4 regions of the Kitasatospora sp. NPDC127067 genome follow, and region 2 is predicted to be linked to each of the others. Evidence: riboswitches for the same ligand, from Rfam matches in the RefSeq annotation. Region 2 holds a riboswitch; each other region holds the start of a gene.
The links. A riboswitch is a leader RNA that binds a small molecule or an ion and turns the genes downstream of it on or off. The one in region 2 is predicted to bind cobalamin.
Positions count from the first base shown of each region.

Region 1: linked by a shared signal. The riboswitch ahead of ACFWJ4_RS29405 (peptidase) and the one ahead of ACFWJ4_RS12780 (HoxN/HupN/NixA family nickel/cobalt transporter) in region 2 are both predicted to bind cobalamin.
Region 3: linked by a shared signal. The riboswitch ahead of ACFWJ4_RS27640 (ribonucleoside-diphosphate reductase subunit alpha) and the one ahead of ACFWJ4_RS12780 (HoxN/HupN/NixA family nickel/cobalt transporter) in region 2 are both predicted to bind cobalamin.
Region 4: linked by a shared signal. The riboswitch ahead of ACFWJ4_RS19105 (cobalamin biosynthesis protein) and the one ahead of ACFWJ4_RS12780 (HoxN/HupN/NixA family nickel/cobalt transporter) in region 2 are both predicted to bind cobalamin.

Region 1 is NZ_JBHXEM010000092.1:23,182-27,319, forward strand. It holds gene ACFWJ4_RS29400 (rhodanese-like domain-containing protein) at 86-1,474, shown strand; cobalamin riboswitch at 1,611-1,732, shown strand; gene ACFWJ4_RS29405 (peptidase) at 1,829-2,908, shown strand; gene ACFWJ4_RS29410 (flagellar hook-length control protein FliK) at 2,938-3,417, shown strand; partial or broken gene ACFWJ4_RS29415 (hypothetical protein) at 3,569-4,063, opposite strand.
Region 2 is NZ_JBHXEM010000023.1:5,035-9,172, forward strand. It holds gene ACFWJ4_RS12770 (hypothetical protein) at 1-1,132, opposite strand, end outside; gene ACFWJ4_RS12775 (metalloregulator ArsR/SmtB family transcription factor) at 1,191-1,574, opposite strand; cobalamin riboswitch at 1,657-1,870, shown strand; gene ACFWJ4_RS12780 (HoxN/HupN/NixA family nickel/cobalt transporter) at 1,901-3,016, shown strand; gene ACFWJ4_RS12785 (M24 family metallopeptidase) at 3,397-4,138, shown strand, end outside.
Region 3 is NZ_JBHXEM010000081.1:34,649-38,786, reverse strand. It holds gene ACFWJ4_RS27640 (ribonucleoside-diphosphate reductase subunit alpha) at 1-2,292, opposite strand, end outside; cobalamin riboswitch at 2,485-2,628, opposite strand; gene ACFWJ4_RS27635 (glycosyltransferase family 39 protein) at 2,691-4,138, opposite strand, start outside.
Region 4 is NZ_JBHXEM010000043.1:47,002-51,139, reverse strand. It holds gene ACFWJ4_RS19110 (cobyric acid synthase) at 1-465, opposite strand, end outside; gene ACFWJ4_RS19105 (cobalamin biosynthesis protein) at 462-1,454, opposite strand; cobalamin riboswitch at 1,562-1,694, opposite strand; gene ACFWJ4_RS19100 (alpha/beta hydrolase) at 2,133-3,239, shown strand; gene ACFWJ4_RS19095 (hypothetical protein) at 4,108-4,138, shown strand, end outside.

The DNA.
Region 1 (4,138 bases), on a different contig from region 2:
GGTATCGCGATGGCGCTGTGGCGCCCAGGAATCCGGCTTCGCCAACCAGGAGAAGGCCGAGGCCCGACCCGGAGGAGACAACCCCGTGATCTTCAGCCAGTACTACCTCGACTGCCTCTCCCAGGCCTCCTACCTGATCGCCGACGAACGCACCGGCCGGGCCGTGATCGTCGACCCCCGCCGGGACGTCGACGAGTACCTCGCCGACGCCATGGCGCGCGGCCTGACCGTCGTCGGCGTCATCAACACCCACTTCCACGCCGACTTCCTGGCCGGCCACCTCGAACTCGCCGCCCGCACCGGCGCCTGGATCGGCTACGGTCACCGCGCCGAGACCGAGTACCCCATCCGCAAGCTCGCCGACGGCGAGCGGATCGAACTCGGCGACGTCACCGTCCAGGTCCTCGAAACCCCCGGCCACACGCCCGAGTCGATCAGCATCCTGGTCTTCGAGCAGCCCGACGACACCGTCCCGTACGGTGTGCTCACCGGCGACGCGCTGTTCATCGGCGATGTCGGCCGCCCCGACCTGCTCGCCTCGGCCGGCGTCACCGCCGCCGAACTCGGCGCGATGCTCTACGACAGCGTCCACCGCAAGCTGATGGGCCTGCCCGACGAGACCCTCGTCTTCCCCGCCCACGGTGCCGGCTCGGCCTGCGGCAAGAACCTCTCCGCCGACCGCCAGTCCACCATCGGGGCGCAGCGACTGACCAACTACGCCTGCCGGCCCATGGACCAGGACACCTTCGTCCGCATCGTCACCGCCGGCCAGTCCACCGCCCCCGCCTACTTCGGCCACGACGCCGCCCTCAACCGGCAGGACCGCCCGCTGCTCGATCCCACGAACGCAGCCCGCCCGCTGTGCCCCGAAGGCTTCAAGGAGGCCCGTACCGCAGGCGCCGTCGTCCTCGACGCCCGCAGCCCCCAGGACTTCGGCGCGGGACACATCCGCGGCGCCATCAACGTTCCCGTCGACGGCCGCTTCGCCGAACAGGCCGGCACCGTCCTCACCCCCGACAGCAACATCGCGATCATCGCCCCGCAGGACCGCGAGGGCGAGGTCATCACCCGCCTCGCCCGCATCGGCTTCGACCGCATCGCCGGCTACCTGCGCAACCCCGGCAACGCCCTGCCCGCCCTCGCCGACGAGGTCACCCCCGCCGGCCGCCTCACCGCCGACCAGCTCCGCACCGCCCTCACCGACGCGCAGCCCCCCACCGTCCTGGACGTGCGCACCTGCGGCGAGCGCGAAACCGGCTCCATCGAAGGATCCCTGCACATCCCCCTGACCGAACTCCCGGGCCGCCTCGACGAGATCCCCACCGACCGCCCCCTGGTCGTCCACTGCGCCAGCGGCCACCGCTCCTCCATCGCCGCCAGCCTGCTGCGCCACCACGGCCACACCGAGGTCTCCGACCTCCTCGGCGGCTACAGCGCCTGGCACACCCTCACCCACCCCGCTCAGGTGTCATGACGTACCGCCAGTGATCAGGTCGTCGGCCTCGCCGGCCTTCGCCTTCGCCCCGGTGATGACGAGGCCACTGTTCAACCGGGGGTTCGGGCCCCGGGGTCTCTTGACCCGCTGTTCGGGGCATCGCCATGATGGGCCGTCATGTTGTGACTCCGCCGATGGGGGAAGTCCGGTCCGAATCCGGCGCTGACCCGCAACGGTAGGCCGCCGACCCCGCGTCGGCGGCGAGCCCGAGTACCCGTCGGCGGAGGTGTGTCACCCCTCCTCCCGTCGTGGTCTGCGGGCCGGAGCCCGCTGGCCCCTCGGCGCTCGCCGACGCCTTCCGGGCCCCTGCGTGCGGGCCCGGAAAGGCATCCCATGCCCGCCGTTCGCCGCTCCCTCGGCCCGCTCGCGATACCCGCCCTCGCCCTCGCCACCCTGTTCCCGGCGGCGGCCACCGCCCATGCCGCTCCCGCCGCCGCGACCTCGTCGCCGACGGTCCGTCCCGACGCCGCCGCCGCCGGCGGTTGGCTGGCCCGGCAGCTCGTCGACGGTGACCACTTCGAGTCCGTGTTCAACGGCACCGCCTACCCCGACCAGGGCCTGACCATCGACGCCGTGCTGGCCTTCGCGGCCTCGCACAGCTCCGACGAGGCCGCCGCGAAGGCCACCGCCTGGCTGGCGAAGCCCGAGATCATCGGCGGCTACCTCGGCGACGGCACCACCGAGGCCTACGCGGGCGCGACGGCCAAGCTGCTGCTCGCCGTCGAGGTGCGCGGCGGGAACACGGCGTCCTTCGGTGGGGTCGATCTGCCGGCTCGGCTGCGCTCGCTCCAGACCGCCGAGGGCCGCTTCTCGGACCGCTCGCAGTGGGGCGACTACAGCAACGCCTTCGGCCAGTCGCTGGCCCTGATCGCCCTGCACCGCACGCCCGGTGACGCCCCCGCCGCAGCCGTCGACTTCCTGGCGAACAGCCAGTGCGCGGACGGCGGCTTCCCCGTCTCCTTCGGCCAGGCGACCTGCACCGGCGACCCCGATGCCACCGCGCTCGCCGTCCAGGCCCTCGCCGCCACCGGCCGCACCGCCAAGGCGAACGCGGGCCTCGGCTGGCTGGCCGCGCACCAGAACACCGACGGCGGGTTCGCGGCCGCCGGGGCGACCACTTCCAACGCCAACACCACGGGCCTGGCCACCCAGGCGCTGCTGGCCGGCGGGCGCTTCGGCGCCGGCCTCAAGGGTTGGAGCCGGCTGGTGAAGTTCCAGCAGGGCTGCTCGGCCGACCCTGCCGTGCGCGGTGCGGTCGCCTACGACGCCTCCGGCTTCGACGCGGGCAACGGCGCCCGGGCCACCGCACAGGCCGTCCTCGGCCTCGCCGGCACCCCGCTGGCCACGCTCTCCGCCGCCGGGGCCCGCCCGGACGCGCCCACCCTGGCCTGCCCGGCCCCGGCCGCGTACTGAACACGCCCGAAACCAGGAGGAGTTCACCGATGAGCGATACCCTCACCCCGGCGCGCCCGGTCCGCCGTACGCTCGGCTCGGTCGCCGCGGCCGCCGCCCTCACCGCCGGTCTGCTCGGCGTCTCCGCCGTCCAGGCCCCGCAGGCTCGGGCCGCCGCTTGCGGCGGGACCACCGGCGTCACGGTCGTGGTCGACTTCACCGCTGTCGGCGGCGGCATCCAGACCGGCTGTGCGCCCGGCGACCCGGCCAGCGGCCTGGCCGCGCTGACCGGCGCCGGATTCAGCTACGCCTTCCACCCGCGCTTCCCGGGCTTCGTCTGCACCGTCAACAGCCTGCCGACGACCTGCACCAACCCCACCGGCAGCGCCTACTGGTCGTACTGGCACGCCCAGCACGGCGGCCCCTGGTCGTACAGCAGCCTCGGCGCGGGCAGCTACAACCCGGCCCCCGGCGACGTCGAGGGCTGGTCCTTCGGCGCCGGCGCCCAACCCGGCATCACCGCTCCCTGACCCGCCTGCCCGTACACGTCGACGCCCCGGCCTCCCCGACGAGGGAGGCCGGGGCACAGCGGTCGGGCGTGAGGTGCCCGCCGGCGCCGGACGAGTTTGTCGTACAGCAGTACGCTGCCGACCGCCGCAGCCGAGCACGCACGGCCGACGCGGGCGGGGTGGCGGTGAAGCCGGCGCCGGAGACGGCGCGCAGGCCGTCGACGGAGGCGTACGGGGACGGGGAGGTGTCGGTGGGCAGGCACTTGAAGCCGCCGCCGGGATTGAACTGCTGGGCGATGAGGAAGTCGACCGGGGTCTTGCTGTAGTTCCAGCCGCCGTCGTTGTGCTGGTTGGCAGGCACGGTCGCGACCGAGGCGTTCAGCAGGGACTGCGGGACGCGTTGTCCGCCGGTCCGGGTCTTGGCGCCGCCGAGGGCGAGCAGGCCGAAGACGGTCCCGTTGAAGTTCGCGGACGGGCCGTAGCAGCCGGGTTCGGCGGTCTGCCAGTAGGCGGTGAGGTCGGCCACGAGGTTGCGGGCCGGGCCGATCCGCGCGGGGTCGATGCCGGCCGCGTAGGAGTTGAGGATGCCACGCTCGTCGTCGGTGACGACCGGCGAGGTGCTCGGCCAGCTGCTCGCGGCGAGCTGGTTGCGGTAGACCAGGCGCGCGCGTCAGCTCCGGATTCGCACCGGATTCCCCCGCTCGGCCACCGCGGACGTCACCGCACCCGTGAACGGATCTAC
Region 2 (4,138 bases):
CGTCCAGCCCGGCCAGGAAGGAGTGCAGCAGCGGGCGCAGCAGCCGGGCGGATTCGCCGGGGTGGGCGAGCGAGCGGTCGGTGATCGCGCTCAGGTCGGCCGGGTCCCGGGCGAGGGCCTGTTCGACCTGGGCGGCGAGGTCCCCGTCCGGGTCGAGGACGGGCGCTGCCTGGCCGAAGGCGTAGCCGGGGGAGCGGGGGTCGAGTTCGGCGGCGCCGGTGGCGACGAGCAGGGTGCGGTGGTTCAGGGCGGCGCCGTAGACGGTGACCGATCCGTGGTCGCCGATCACGCAGTCGGCGGCGACGAGCGCGGCCTGCCAGCCCTGGTGGGGCGGGATCAGGCGCAGGCCCATCCGGCGGGCGTCGTCGAGCAGCGCTTCGGGGTCGTGGCGGCTCCACACGTTGGGGTGCAGGACGACGGCCACCGTGTACTCGTCGGCGGGGAGCCGGCGGACCAGCCGCCGGGGGAGGTCCGGGCGGCGGCCGAACAAGGAGTGCTCGCTCCAGGTGGAGCTGACGACGACGAGCCGTCGGCCGCCGGTGGCACCGAGCGCGGCGCGGTAGCCGTCGCGGGAGCGCCGGCTGCCGAGCATCCGGTCGAAGCAGGGGTCGCCGACCACCCGGGCGACGTCCAGCGCCTCGGGGCAGGAGTCCCGCAGCCGGTCCAGCTGCTCGGGGTGGGAGAGGCCGAGGACGTCCACGAACACCCGTCCGCGGTGGGTGAGTTCGTTGCGGGACAGACCGGCGGCGGTGACCGTGTCGCCGGTGGACTCGGTGACCAGCCGGTTGTAGCCGACGCCGTGCGGGAGGACGACGAGGCGGGCGTCCAGCCGGTGCATGGAGGAGTGGACGGCGCAGGCGACGGCCAGGTCGAAGCGGCGGCTGACGGCGTCCTCCCAGTCCAGCACGGTGAAGCCGGGCAGGCCGTGCAGGTACTCGTCCAGGGCGCGGTCGGCGAAGGCGGAGCCGGGGTTGACGGTGAAGTACCGCTCGATGCCGTCCGGGTTCAGCAGGGTCAGGACGTCCAGGACCCGGGTGGCCGAGGTGAGGGTGCGGGCGACCGCCAGCACGCGGGCCCTGACCGGTCGGGTGTTCCACCGGTCGGCGGGCCAGGCGTGGGGGCGGGACGGCACGTCATGATCGTACTCATCCGCTCCGGCCGCGGCGCGGTTCCGGGGCCGGGCCAGTGGGTCAGCCCGTGGCCGCGGTGGGCTCGTGGTGTTCGCCGGCAGCGCACTCGTCGAGGAGGGGGCGCATGGCCTCGTCCACGAGCTGGTAGCGCACCACGCGTCCGTCCCGGTCGCCGGTGACCACGCCGGCCGTGCGGAGCAGCCGCAGGGCCTGGGAGACGGCGGGGTCGCGCATGCCGGTGGCGACCGCGAGGTCGGTGACGGCGAGCGGCCCGGCCCGGTGGAGGGCGAGCAGCAGGGCGAGCCGGCCGGGGTCGGCGAGCAGGGAGAACCGCTCGGCCCAGGACCGGACGTGGGCCGGGTCGCCGATCGCGGCGATGGCCTCGCAGACCCGGTGCCCGTCGATGGTGCGGTGGCCCGCGCGGTCGGCCGGTACGAGATGCATGCGGACATTCTCGCAGGCGGCGGTCTGTGATCCTGGACACCTGCGCAGGTGCGCAACCTTGCACGGGTCGGGGCGTGACCCCTACGGTGTTCCCCGCCGTGGTGCTCGGGAAGACCGGTGACGGACCCTCAGGGGTCCCAGCCCGGAGCGGCCCTCGCCACTGTGATCGGGTCGTTCCTCCGTCCGCGGAGGAACGTCGTCCGTACCCATGGAGCCACTGGGCGCCTCGCGCGCTTGGGAAGGCGGGTACGGGCGTCCCGTCAGCCAGGAGACCGGCCACGGCATCTCACGAGGTTTTCCACGAGGTGCTGGAGCGTGATCCGCAGATGACCCTGCCCGAAACCGTTGCCGCCGGGGCCGAACCGGCCCCCTCCGCGCTGCCCAGCTTCCAGTGGCGGCGCGAGGACACCGTCCGTACCGCCGGGCTGATGGCGGTGATCGTGGCCATGCACGTGGTGGCCTTCGGCACGCTGATCTTCCTGGTCGCACCCGAGAAGTACGCGGTCGGTACCCAGGTCTTCGGGGTGGGCCTGGGTATCACCGCGTACACCCTCGGGATGCGGCACGCCTTCGACGCCGACCACATCGCGGTGATCGACAACACCACCAGAAAGCTGATGGCGGACGGCAAGCGGCCGGTCTCGGTGGGCTTCTGGTTCGCCCTCGGGCACTCCTCGATGGTGGTGCTGATGGCCGCCCTGGTGGCGGGCGGCGCGCAGCTGGCGAACACCCTGATGGACGACGAGTCGGCCACCCACAAGTGGCTCGGCGTGATCGGGACGACCACCTCCGGCGTGTTCCTCTACCTGATCGGCGCGCTCAACCTGGCGGCGCTGCTCGGCATCCTCAGGGTGTTCCGCTCGATGCGGGCCGGGAAGTTCGACGAGAAGGAGCTGGAGGCGCACCTCGACTCGCGCGGCTTCATGGCCCGGGTGCTGAACCGGGCGACCCGTTCGATCACCCGGCCCGGGCAGATGTTCCCGGTGGGCATGGTGCTGGGGCTGGGCTTCGACACCGCGACCGAGGTCACCCTGATGGTGATGGCCGGCTCGGGCGCCGCCTCCGGGCTGCCCTGGTACGCGATCGTCTGCCTGCCGCTGCTGTTCGCGGCCGGGATGAGCCTGTTCGACACCCTGGACGGGACGTTCATGAACTTCGCGTACCAGTGGGCCTTCGCCAACCCGGTGCGGAAGGTGTACTACAACCTGACCATCACCGGTCTGTCGATCGCGGTGGCCTTCGTCATCGGCACCATCGAGCTGGTCGGGGTGCTGCACGAGAAGCTCGATCTGACCGACCCGGTCACCGGCTTCATCGCCGACATCTCGCTGGACAACGTCGGCTACGCCATCGCCGGGCTGTTCGTGGTCGTCTGGGCGATCGCGATCGGGTACTGGAAGCTCGCCGGGGTCGAGAAGCGCTGGACGCCCGAGGGCTCCTGAGCCACCCGGCCGCGCGCAGCGGCCTGCCCGCGCACGCCGGAACGGCGCCTCCCCGCGGTGGGGAGGCGCCGTTCGCGTTCCGGGGGCCGGGTGCGCCCCGGGTCGGCGCTCCTCGCGGAAGTCGACGCGCCGGCCGCCGACCGGGTCGCACTCGCACAGGACCGGAAGTGACAGATCCGTGACGGAACGTAGCGACCGGTCGAGGTCCGAGGGGCCACCGGGGGGTGCGAGGCCCCTCGGTGGCACGCTGCGTGGGGGGCGGGGCGCGGGTCCGAGGGGGACGGTGCCGCGGTCGCGCAGGGGGGCGTGCAAGGGGTATTGGGGGTTCTGCCGGGGGTGCTCGGCGGGCGCTTCGGGCCGGGGGTTCGTAGGCTCGACGCATGGCGGATGCGTACGCGGGGCGGCGGGAGCGGGTGAGGGAGCACTGCAGTGCGGCCGGGGCCGATGCGGCGCTGATCACCCGCGCGGCGAACGTGCGGTACCTGACGGGCTGCGCGCCCTGCGGGGCGAGCCTGCTGCTGACCAGGGAGCGGGCGCTGCTCGCGCTGCCGGACGACCTGCCGCCGGACGACTCCGGGGAGCACCTGATCGCCCCGGACGTCACCCGGCTGCCGGTGGCGGCCGGGTCGGACTCCGCGCTGGCCGTCGCGGCCGTCGCCGCGCGGTCCGGGGTGTCGGGACTGGCGGTGGAGGAGCACGACCTGACCGTCACCCGGCACCGGGCGGTGGGGGGTCTGACCGAGGGGGCCCGGCTGGTGGACCTCGGTCAGACGGTCGAGCGGCTGCGGGTGGTCAAGGACGAGCACGAGATCGCCGACCTGCGGATCGCCGCCGAGATCGCCGACCAGGCACTGGGCGAACTGCTGGAGTCGATCCTGGTCGGCCGCACCGAGCGGCACCTGGCGATGGAGCTGGAGCGCCGGATGATCGACCACGGCGCCGACCGGGCCGCCTTCCCGGTCTCGGTCGGCACCGGCAGCCACTCCGGTCAGGCCGCCCACCAGCCCACCGACCGCCGGGTGGAGGAGGGCGACTTCCTGACCGTGGTGATGGGCGCCCAGTACCGCGGCTACGGCGTCTCCACCGCCCGCACCTTCGTGATCGGCGCGGCCCCCGCGCCCT
Region 3 (4,138 bases), on a different contig from region 2:
ACCGGACGCGGCCTGGGCGATGCGGGTGGCCGGGCGCGAGCGCAGGTAGTAGGTGGTCTTCAGACCGACCTTCCACGCGTAGGCGTACATCGAGCTGAGCTTGCCGATGGTCGGCGCCGCCATGAACAGGTTCAGGGACTGGCTCTGGTCCAGGTACGGCATCCGCGCCGCGGCCAGGTCGATCAGCGCGCGCTGCGGCAGCTCCCAGGCCGTCCGGTACAGCGAACGCACCTCGGCGGGCAGCCAGTTCAGCTCCTGGACGGAACCGTTGGCGTCGCGCAGGGCGTCGCGGGTCTGCTGGTCCCAGACGCCGAGCTCCTTGAGCTCGCGCACCAGGTACGGGTTGACCTGGAGGAACTCGCCGGACAGCGTCTCGCGCTTGAACAGGTTGGACACCTGCGGCTCGATGCACTCGTACACGCCGGCGATGGACGCGATGGTCGCGGTCGGCGCGATGGCCAGCAGCAGCGAGTTGCGCAGGCCGGTCTCGGCGATCCGGGCGCGCAGCGCCGTCCAGCGGTCGGCCCACTGCGGGGCGGCCGTCGGGAAGTGGTCGATGTGCAGCTCGCCGCGGGCGGCGCGGGTCTCGCCGTACGCCTCGTGGCGGCCGAGCTGCTCGGCCAGGTCGGCGGAGCGCTCGTACGCGGTGAGCATGATGCGCTCGGCGATGAGGGTGGAGAGGACCTTCGCCTCGGCGGAGTCGAAGTCGATCCGCAGCTGGAAGAAGACGTCCTGGAGGCCCATCACGCCGAGGCCGACCGGCCGCCAGCGGGAGTTGGACGTCCCGGCCTCGGTGGTCGGGTAGAAGTTGATGTCCACCACGCGGTCGAGGAACGTCACGGCCGTACGGACGGTGGCGTCGAGGCGCTCCCAGTCCATGGCGCCGATCAGGTCGGCGGCCGAGGCGCCCGGGGCGACGTGGGCGCCCAGGTTGACCGAGCCGAGGTTGCAGACGGCGGTCTCGGAGTCGTCCGTGACCTCCAGGATCTCGGTGCACAGGTTGGAGGAGTGCACCGTGCGGCCCGGCAGCGCGGTCTGGTTGGCGGCGCGGTTGGAGGCGTCCTTGAAGGTCATCCAGCCGTTGCCGGTCTGCGCGAGGGTGCGCATCATGCGGGCGTACAGGGTCTGCGCCGGGATGGTGCGCACGGCCTTGCCGGCCAGCTCGGCCTTGCGGTACGCCTCGTCGAACTCCTCGCCCCACAGGTCGACCAGCTCGGGCACGTCGGCCGGGGAGAACAGCGACCAGTCCTGGTTGGCGTTGACCCGGCGCATGAACTCGTCCGGGATCCAGTGCGCCAGGTTGAGGTTGTGGGTGCGGCGGGCCTCTTCGCCGGTGTTGTCGCGGAGCTCCAGGAACTCCTCGATGTCGGCGTGCCAGGTCTCCAGGTAGACGCAGGCCGCGCCCTTGCGGCGGCCGCCCTGGTTGACGGCGGCGACCGAGGAGTCGAGGGTGCGCAGGAACGGCACGATGCCGTTGGACTTGCCGTTGGTGCCGCGGATCAGGCTGCCGCGCGAGCGGATGCGCGAGTACGACAGGCCGATGCCGCCGGCGTGCTTGGACAGGCGGGCGATCTGCGCGTAGCGGTTGTAGATCGAGTCCAGGTTGTCCAGCGGCGAGTCGAGCAGGTAGCAGCTCGACATCTGCGGGTGGCGGGTGCCGGAGTTGAAGAGCGTCGGCGAGGAGGTCAGGTACTCCAGGCGGCTCATCAGGCCGTACAGCTCGGCCACCTCGCGCACGGACTGCTCGCTGTCGCCGACCGCCAGGCCACAGGCGACGCGGAGCAGGAAGTGCTGCGGGGTCTCGATCACCTTGCGGGTGATCGGGTGGCGCAGCAGGTAGCGGGACTGCACCGTGCGCAGGCCGAAGTACTCGAAGCGGTCGTCGCCCTTGGTGTCGACGAGCGCGTCCAGGGCGGCCGCGTGCTTGGTGACGAAGGCGGCGGTGGTGTCGCCGATCAGGCCCTCGGCGTGGCCGACGGCGATCGAGGCGGAGAAGGACACCGAGCCCTGGTTGTTCGCCTCGTCGACGATCTCCAGGGCGAGCAGGCGGGCGGCGAGCTTCGAGTACTGGGGGTCCTCGGCGATCATCGACGCGGCGGCGTCCACGGCCAGCCCGCGCAGCTCGGCGAAGTCCGAGCCGGCGTGGCGGCCGCGCAGCGCGGCGGCGGCGACATGGCCGGGGTCGACCTCGGTGAGGTCGGTGCTGCGGTCGGTGAGCAGCCGCAGCAGCGCGCCCCCGGGGTCGGAGACCGTCGGGTCGGTGAAGGCGGTACCGGAGCCCTGGGCGGGCAGGGTGGCTGAGGCAGCGGTGGTCAAGGCGCTCTCTCCTGGCGGCGATCGGCGGCGGTGATCGGGGGGCCACCGGGCCGATCGGGGCAGGGGAGCACGGCACGAACGCAAAAAGCGTCGCGCGAGGTGACTCCCCGGCCCGCCCGCGAGGCCCGGAGGGGTACTGCTCGGTGCTCGCGCGGCCTCTGCGGGAGGGCCGTGGCGCACGCCGTCGGCAGGTCATCGGACTCGCGGTTACGGCTTCTGCAGCCGCCCGCTCACCGCTGCGGGGCAGTCCCGGATTCGCACCGGGTTCCCCTGCATCGACAGCAGAAGCGAGCATACATGTAGTGCCGCCGGACTGCGGCGGCACCATATGTTGTGCCTGTCGTGTCGCGGATGTGCGTGAGCCGGGCGGCCGGTCAGTGCTTCAGATAGACCTTGTACGTACTCGAATCGCCGGTCGGCGAGGTGAACTGGGCGACCAGCCGGTAGTGTCCGGCGGTGCTCAGGGCCTCGCTCAGGGCCCGGTCGGTGGCCCTCGGCGCGGTGCTGTCGAGGACGACCATGGTGAACCAGCCGTCCCGGATCGCGGCCACGCTGCCGTCGTCGCCGTGGTGCTCGACCCCGGCCCCGTCGCGGTAGTCCGTCCCGGCGCGCGCGGAGATCCACTGCTCGGGCCTGGAGACGCCGCCGAGGTAGTACTCGGCGAGTCCGTCGACCTCGGTGAGGTAGCGGCCCTGGGGCTCCGTGTGGACCCGCAGGACGGCCAGCAGACGGCCGGAGTCGGGCCCGTTCTGGTAGCGCAGGGCGGACTGCTCCAGACCGAGGGCGAGCAGTGCGACCCAGACCAGGATGCCGAGCTGGGGGTGGCGGAAGTGGGCGCCGACCAGCCGGGTCAGGCCGACCCCGGCGAGCGGGGCGGCGAGCAGCATGCCGTAGCCGAGGTGGCGGAACAGCGCGCCGGAGGTGCCGGTCCACAGGTGGGCGGCGGGGACCAGCAGGGCAGTGGCGGTCAGGACGGCCCCGAGCAGGGCGCGCCCGCCCCGGGTGGTGGGGAGGGCGTCCTTCTCCGGCGCGTCGTGCTCGGGCATCTGTTCGCGGCGCGCGTAGGCGATGGTGCCGGCCACCGCGAGGACGGTGAACAGGCCGGCCCACTGGAGCGTGCCGAGCAGGATCGAGCCGGCCGAGCCGGGGGCGTTGCCGCGCGAGGGCGACCACCCGGCGACCCTGCCGAGGGTGCCGTACGGGAGCAGCAGGACGAGGATGCCGAGGGCCGACAGCAGCGCGCGCAGGGCGGCCGGGCCCACCCGGTGGTACGGCCGGGCGCAGGCGAAGGCGAGGGCGACCAGGGCGGGGACGGCGAAGGCCGCGGAGTAGGCCGTGGCGCAGGCCAGCGCCGTGGGCGGGGCGGCGAGCAGGGCCAGGGCCGGATGGCGGCCGGCGGTGAACACCGTGGTCCAGGCCGCGAGGGCGACCAGCAGGAGGGCGAGGGACTCGGGCGCGGCGTAGAAGCCGACCACCACGGTGGACTGGAGGACGGCGTACCCGGCGATGGCGCAGATGGCGACCCGCTCGTTGAACAGCCGCCGGGTCAGCGAGTACAGCAGCACCGTGGTGAGCAGCGCGAAGCCGAGGCTGAGCAGCCGGGTGCCCCAGATGCCGTTGGCGTCGGCGGCGGCGCCGGCCAGCGGCGGGTAGAGCCAGGGCGAGCCGTGCACCCGGTCGACCAGGTCGGTGGTGACCGGGGTGCCGTGCAGCAGGTGGGACAGCTGCTGGCGGCCGGCGACCATGGCGGCGGCCTCGTCGGGGTGCGCGGCGGCCAGCAGGCGCAGCGAGAGGGCGGCCTGGACGGTCAGGACGGCGCCCA
Region 4 (4,138 bases), on a different contig from region 2:
GGCCGTCGCCAGGCCCATGTTGGCGATGTCGCGGTCGCGCAGGTTGATCTCGGCGGGCGAGCCCGCGCCCTCGCAGACCACCACGTCGTAGCGGCCGCGCAGGTCCGCCAGGCACTCCAGGGCACGCTCCAGCAGGACGGGCTTGCGCTCGCGGTAGTCCAGCGCGCCCACCTCCGCCACCGGCCTGCCGAGCAGCACCACCTGGCTGCGGCCGTCCGCGCCCGGCTTGAGCAGCACCGGGTTCATCGCCGCCTCCGGCTCCACCCGGGCGGCCTGCGCCTGCATCGCCTGGGCACGGCCGATCTCGGCGCCGTCGGCGGTGACGAAGGAGTTGAGCGACATGTTCTGCGCCTTGAACGGCGCGACCCGCACGCCCTGGCGGACGAGCCAACGGCAGATCCCGGCCGTCACCACGCTCTTGCCCGCGTCCGAGGTCGTCCCCGCGACCAGCAGCGCCTTGCTCATGCCCGTCCCTTCTTCCTCAGCAGCATCCGCAGCAGGACGTGCCCCGCGACCGTCGTACCCAGCGCCAGTGCGCCCACCCGCCGGGAGAGCGCACAGGCGCGCTCGATGTCGTCCACCGTCACCGGCCGCAGCTCCGCACCCAGCACGGGCCGGTGCTCCACCCTCTCGCCGTACCGCAGCGCCCCGCCCAGCCGTACGCCCACCGCGCCGGCGAACGCCGCCTCGGCCTGGCCCGCGTTCGGGCTCGGGTGCGCGGAGCCGTCGCGCCGCCAGACCCGCCAGGCCGTACGGGGCTCGGGCGCGGCGGCCACCGTCAGCAGCGCCGTCAGCCGGGCGCCCGGCCAGCCCGCCAGGTCGTCCAGCCGGGCCGAGGCCCAGCCGAACCGGGCGTAGCGCGGCGAGCGGTGACCCACCATCGCGTCCAGGGTGTTCACGGCGCGGAAGGCCAGCAGGCCGGGCGTGCCGGCCAGGGCGCCCCAGGTCAGCGCGTTCACCACGGCGTCGGCGGTGTTCTCGGCCACCGACTCGACCACCGCCCGGGCGATCTGCTGCCCGTCCAGCGCGCTCGGGTCCCGCCCGCACAGGTGCGGCAGCCGCTCCCGGGCCGCCGCGAGGTCGCCCGCGGACAGCGAGCGGCCGATGGTGCGCGCCTCCCGGGTCAGCGAGGTGCCGCCGAGCACCGTCCAGGTCGCGGCCGCCGCCAGCACCGCCCGGCCCAGCGGACGCCGGCCCACCGTACGGTCCAGGGCGAGCGCGCCCGCCGCCACCGCGCCCACGCACAGCGCCGTGTACCCGGCCCCCGCGCCGCGGTCGTCGCGCCACAGCCGACGCTCCAGCCGGGTCGCGGCGCCGCCGAAGACGGCCACCGGATGGCCCCGGCGGGGGTCGGCGAAGCGGGCGTCGGCGACATGGCCCGCGACGGCGCCGAGCGCGAACGCGGCGGCGCGGGCCAGCGGGCGCGGCGAGGAGGAGGGCCCGAGCGGGGTCATCGGGGGCACGGCGGAAGGCAGCTCGGAGTCCGGTGGGGCGGGGCAGCCTGCATCGCGTGCGTGTCCTCACTCAGGGTCCGCGCCCTGGATCGACGTGACGGGGGCGAGAGTCTCCTGGCTTCCGGGTCGAACGCACGCCCGGAGCCTTCCAGCGGCCGTCGACGGCCGCCGTGGCGATGTTCCGAGCGTGCTCCCCGGTGACAGTGGCGGGACCGCGCCGGAATTCCACCGGCTTCCTCTCCATGCCTCCGTTTGGCCCCAGGATCCCATCACGGGCCCGAACCGGGAGTCAACCGAGGTCACGGAGGGGTTGGTCACACGCGGACGCCGCCGACGCGCCGGGGATCGCCCGGCGCGGGGCCGCTGACAGGCCGGGGGATCGCCCGGCGCGGCACCGGTCCGTGGCCGGGCCGCTTCGTGCGTTCGGCGGCTGGGGCAGGACCGGGGCCACGCCTGCGGTTCGGTGGCATGCGCCGCGGAGTTCGGTGGCGGGCACCGCGGAAAGCCCCTCGCCGCCCCCGCCGCCGCCCTCGCCGCCCGCTTCCGGCACCTCCTCGGCGCCGCCGGGCCGCCGCCCGGGTGACCCGGACGGCCCAGCCCGGTGGCCGGGCGGACGGAGCGCCGGTGAACTGGTGCCCGAACACCGTCCGGTCCGTGAGCAACAGAGCGGGGAGCGAAATGCGTTGGGGAACCGCCGCCGTCGTGGCGGCCGCCGCGGTCGGGGCCGCCGTGCTGGTGATCGGCCGTCGGGCCTCCGAGCGGACGGTCCGTCCGGTGGCCGCCGTCCCGAAGTCCGGGCCGGTCCTGGTCCGCGGCCTCGCCCCCGGCCGCGTCACCTTCACCCGCGGCCCCGAGAGCCTGCGCCCCGGCCGCTGGGCGGTCGAGTGGGCGGACGGCGGGCACGCGGTCGTCGAGGAGGTCCTGCACAGCGACGAGCGGGGCGTCACCCGCCGGCTGCTCCGCGCCGACCGGGGCACGCTCACCCCCGGCACCGAGGTCCGCTTCACCCCCCGGGTCCACCTCGGCGACCCCACCGAGGCACTCGGCCTCCCCTTCACCGACACCACCGCCGACGGTGAGCTCGGCGCCCTTCCCGCCTGGCGGCTCGACGGCAAGCGCGGCACCTGGGTGATCCTGGTGCACGGCCCCGAGGCCGACCGCCAGCAGACCCTCCCGGTGCTCCCCGTCCTCGACCGGCTCGGCCTGCCCACCCTTGCCGTCACCTACCGCGGCGACCAGGGCGCCCCCGCCTCCCCGGACGGGCTCAGCCACTTCGGCGAGACCGAGTGGCGCGACATCGAGGCGGCGGTACGGCTGGCGCTCGACAGCGGCGCGGGCAAGGTGATCCTCTACGGCTGGTCGGTCGGCGCGACCACGGCCCTCCAGACCGCGGCCCGCACCGCCTGGCCGCACGCCGTCAGCGGCCTCATCCTCGACTCGCCGGTGCTCGACCTCCCGGTCTCCGCCCGCCGGGACGCTGCCCGGGCCGGCTTCCAGGGCGTCGCCGCCGAGCTCGGGGCCCTGGCCGCGGAGGGCCGCACCGGCGTCGACCTCGCCGACTTCGCCCGCATCGCCGACGGCACCGACCTGCGGGTGCCCACCCTTCTCCTGCACAGCCCCGAGGACCGGATCGCGCCCTTCGGCAGCGCCGAGAAGCTGGCCGCCGCCCGTCGCGACGTGGTCAGCCTCCAGGCCTTCCCCGGTGCCGACCACGCCACCCTCTGGAACACCGCTCCCGACCGGTACACCGAACTGCTCCGCCGCTGGCTCACGCCGCTGCTGTAGGGCGCCGCCGGCGGGTCCTCGCCGGAACGTCTCCCGGACGTGCCGCGGTCGGTGCTCCGCTTCCGCCCCTGCGGATCGGAACGCGGCCCCACCGCCGAGGTCCGAGCCGGCCCGTTGGTTCGACCCGTCGACCCGTCGACCCGATCCGTCCGATCCGTCCGACAGGGTCCGCGAGGCCCGCAAGACCTACGGGTCGCGCCCTCGCCCCCCTCCGCGCGCGGGCGTTTCCGGCTGGGCCGCGCCGGCTTTTCCGGCGCGCTTCCCCCTGCCCACGAATGAACGTTTCCCCCATTCCGCCGTAGGCGCGCGAGAAGTCGGCCGGTCCGACTTCTCGCGCGGCGCGATCCCCCCGCCCCGCCCGTCATCCGTCCGGATTCGGACTGGACAGCTCCGCCGGAAGTCGGCGGAAGGGGATTCCCCGTGCGACCGGCGCGAAAACCACCCCGATGTCAGGGACGACAATTTGCCCGGCCACTGACCCCCCACCCGTACGCACGGTAACCGCCCGAGCATTCCTGGCAACCGGGACGATGCGAGTGGCATGGGCAGGTCACACGTTTCCGGCCAGGCGGTTTGCCGCTGTTGCCCGATCTTGCGGAGGTGCCGCCACCGGTCGCCCGGTCGTACGGACAACCGGATGTGACAGAAGGCCGGTGCAAGGGGAAGACTGCTCGACGTGACGTCTCGGAACCCGCGCGACCGTGATGCCCCGCTCCCGCCGACGATCGGTACCGGTGCGACGGTGACCCGTCTCCCCGGAACGGCCCAACGGCCCGCCGGTGGCAGGCCGGGCGGGGCGGGTGTCCCCCGTAACGGAGTACCCCGGCGGCGAGGGCCCGCTCCGGCTCCCGGGCGGGGCAGGGTTCCCGTGCCCGAGGGCTTCCCGGCACCCGCCGAGC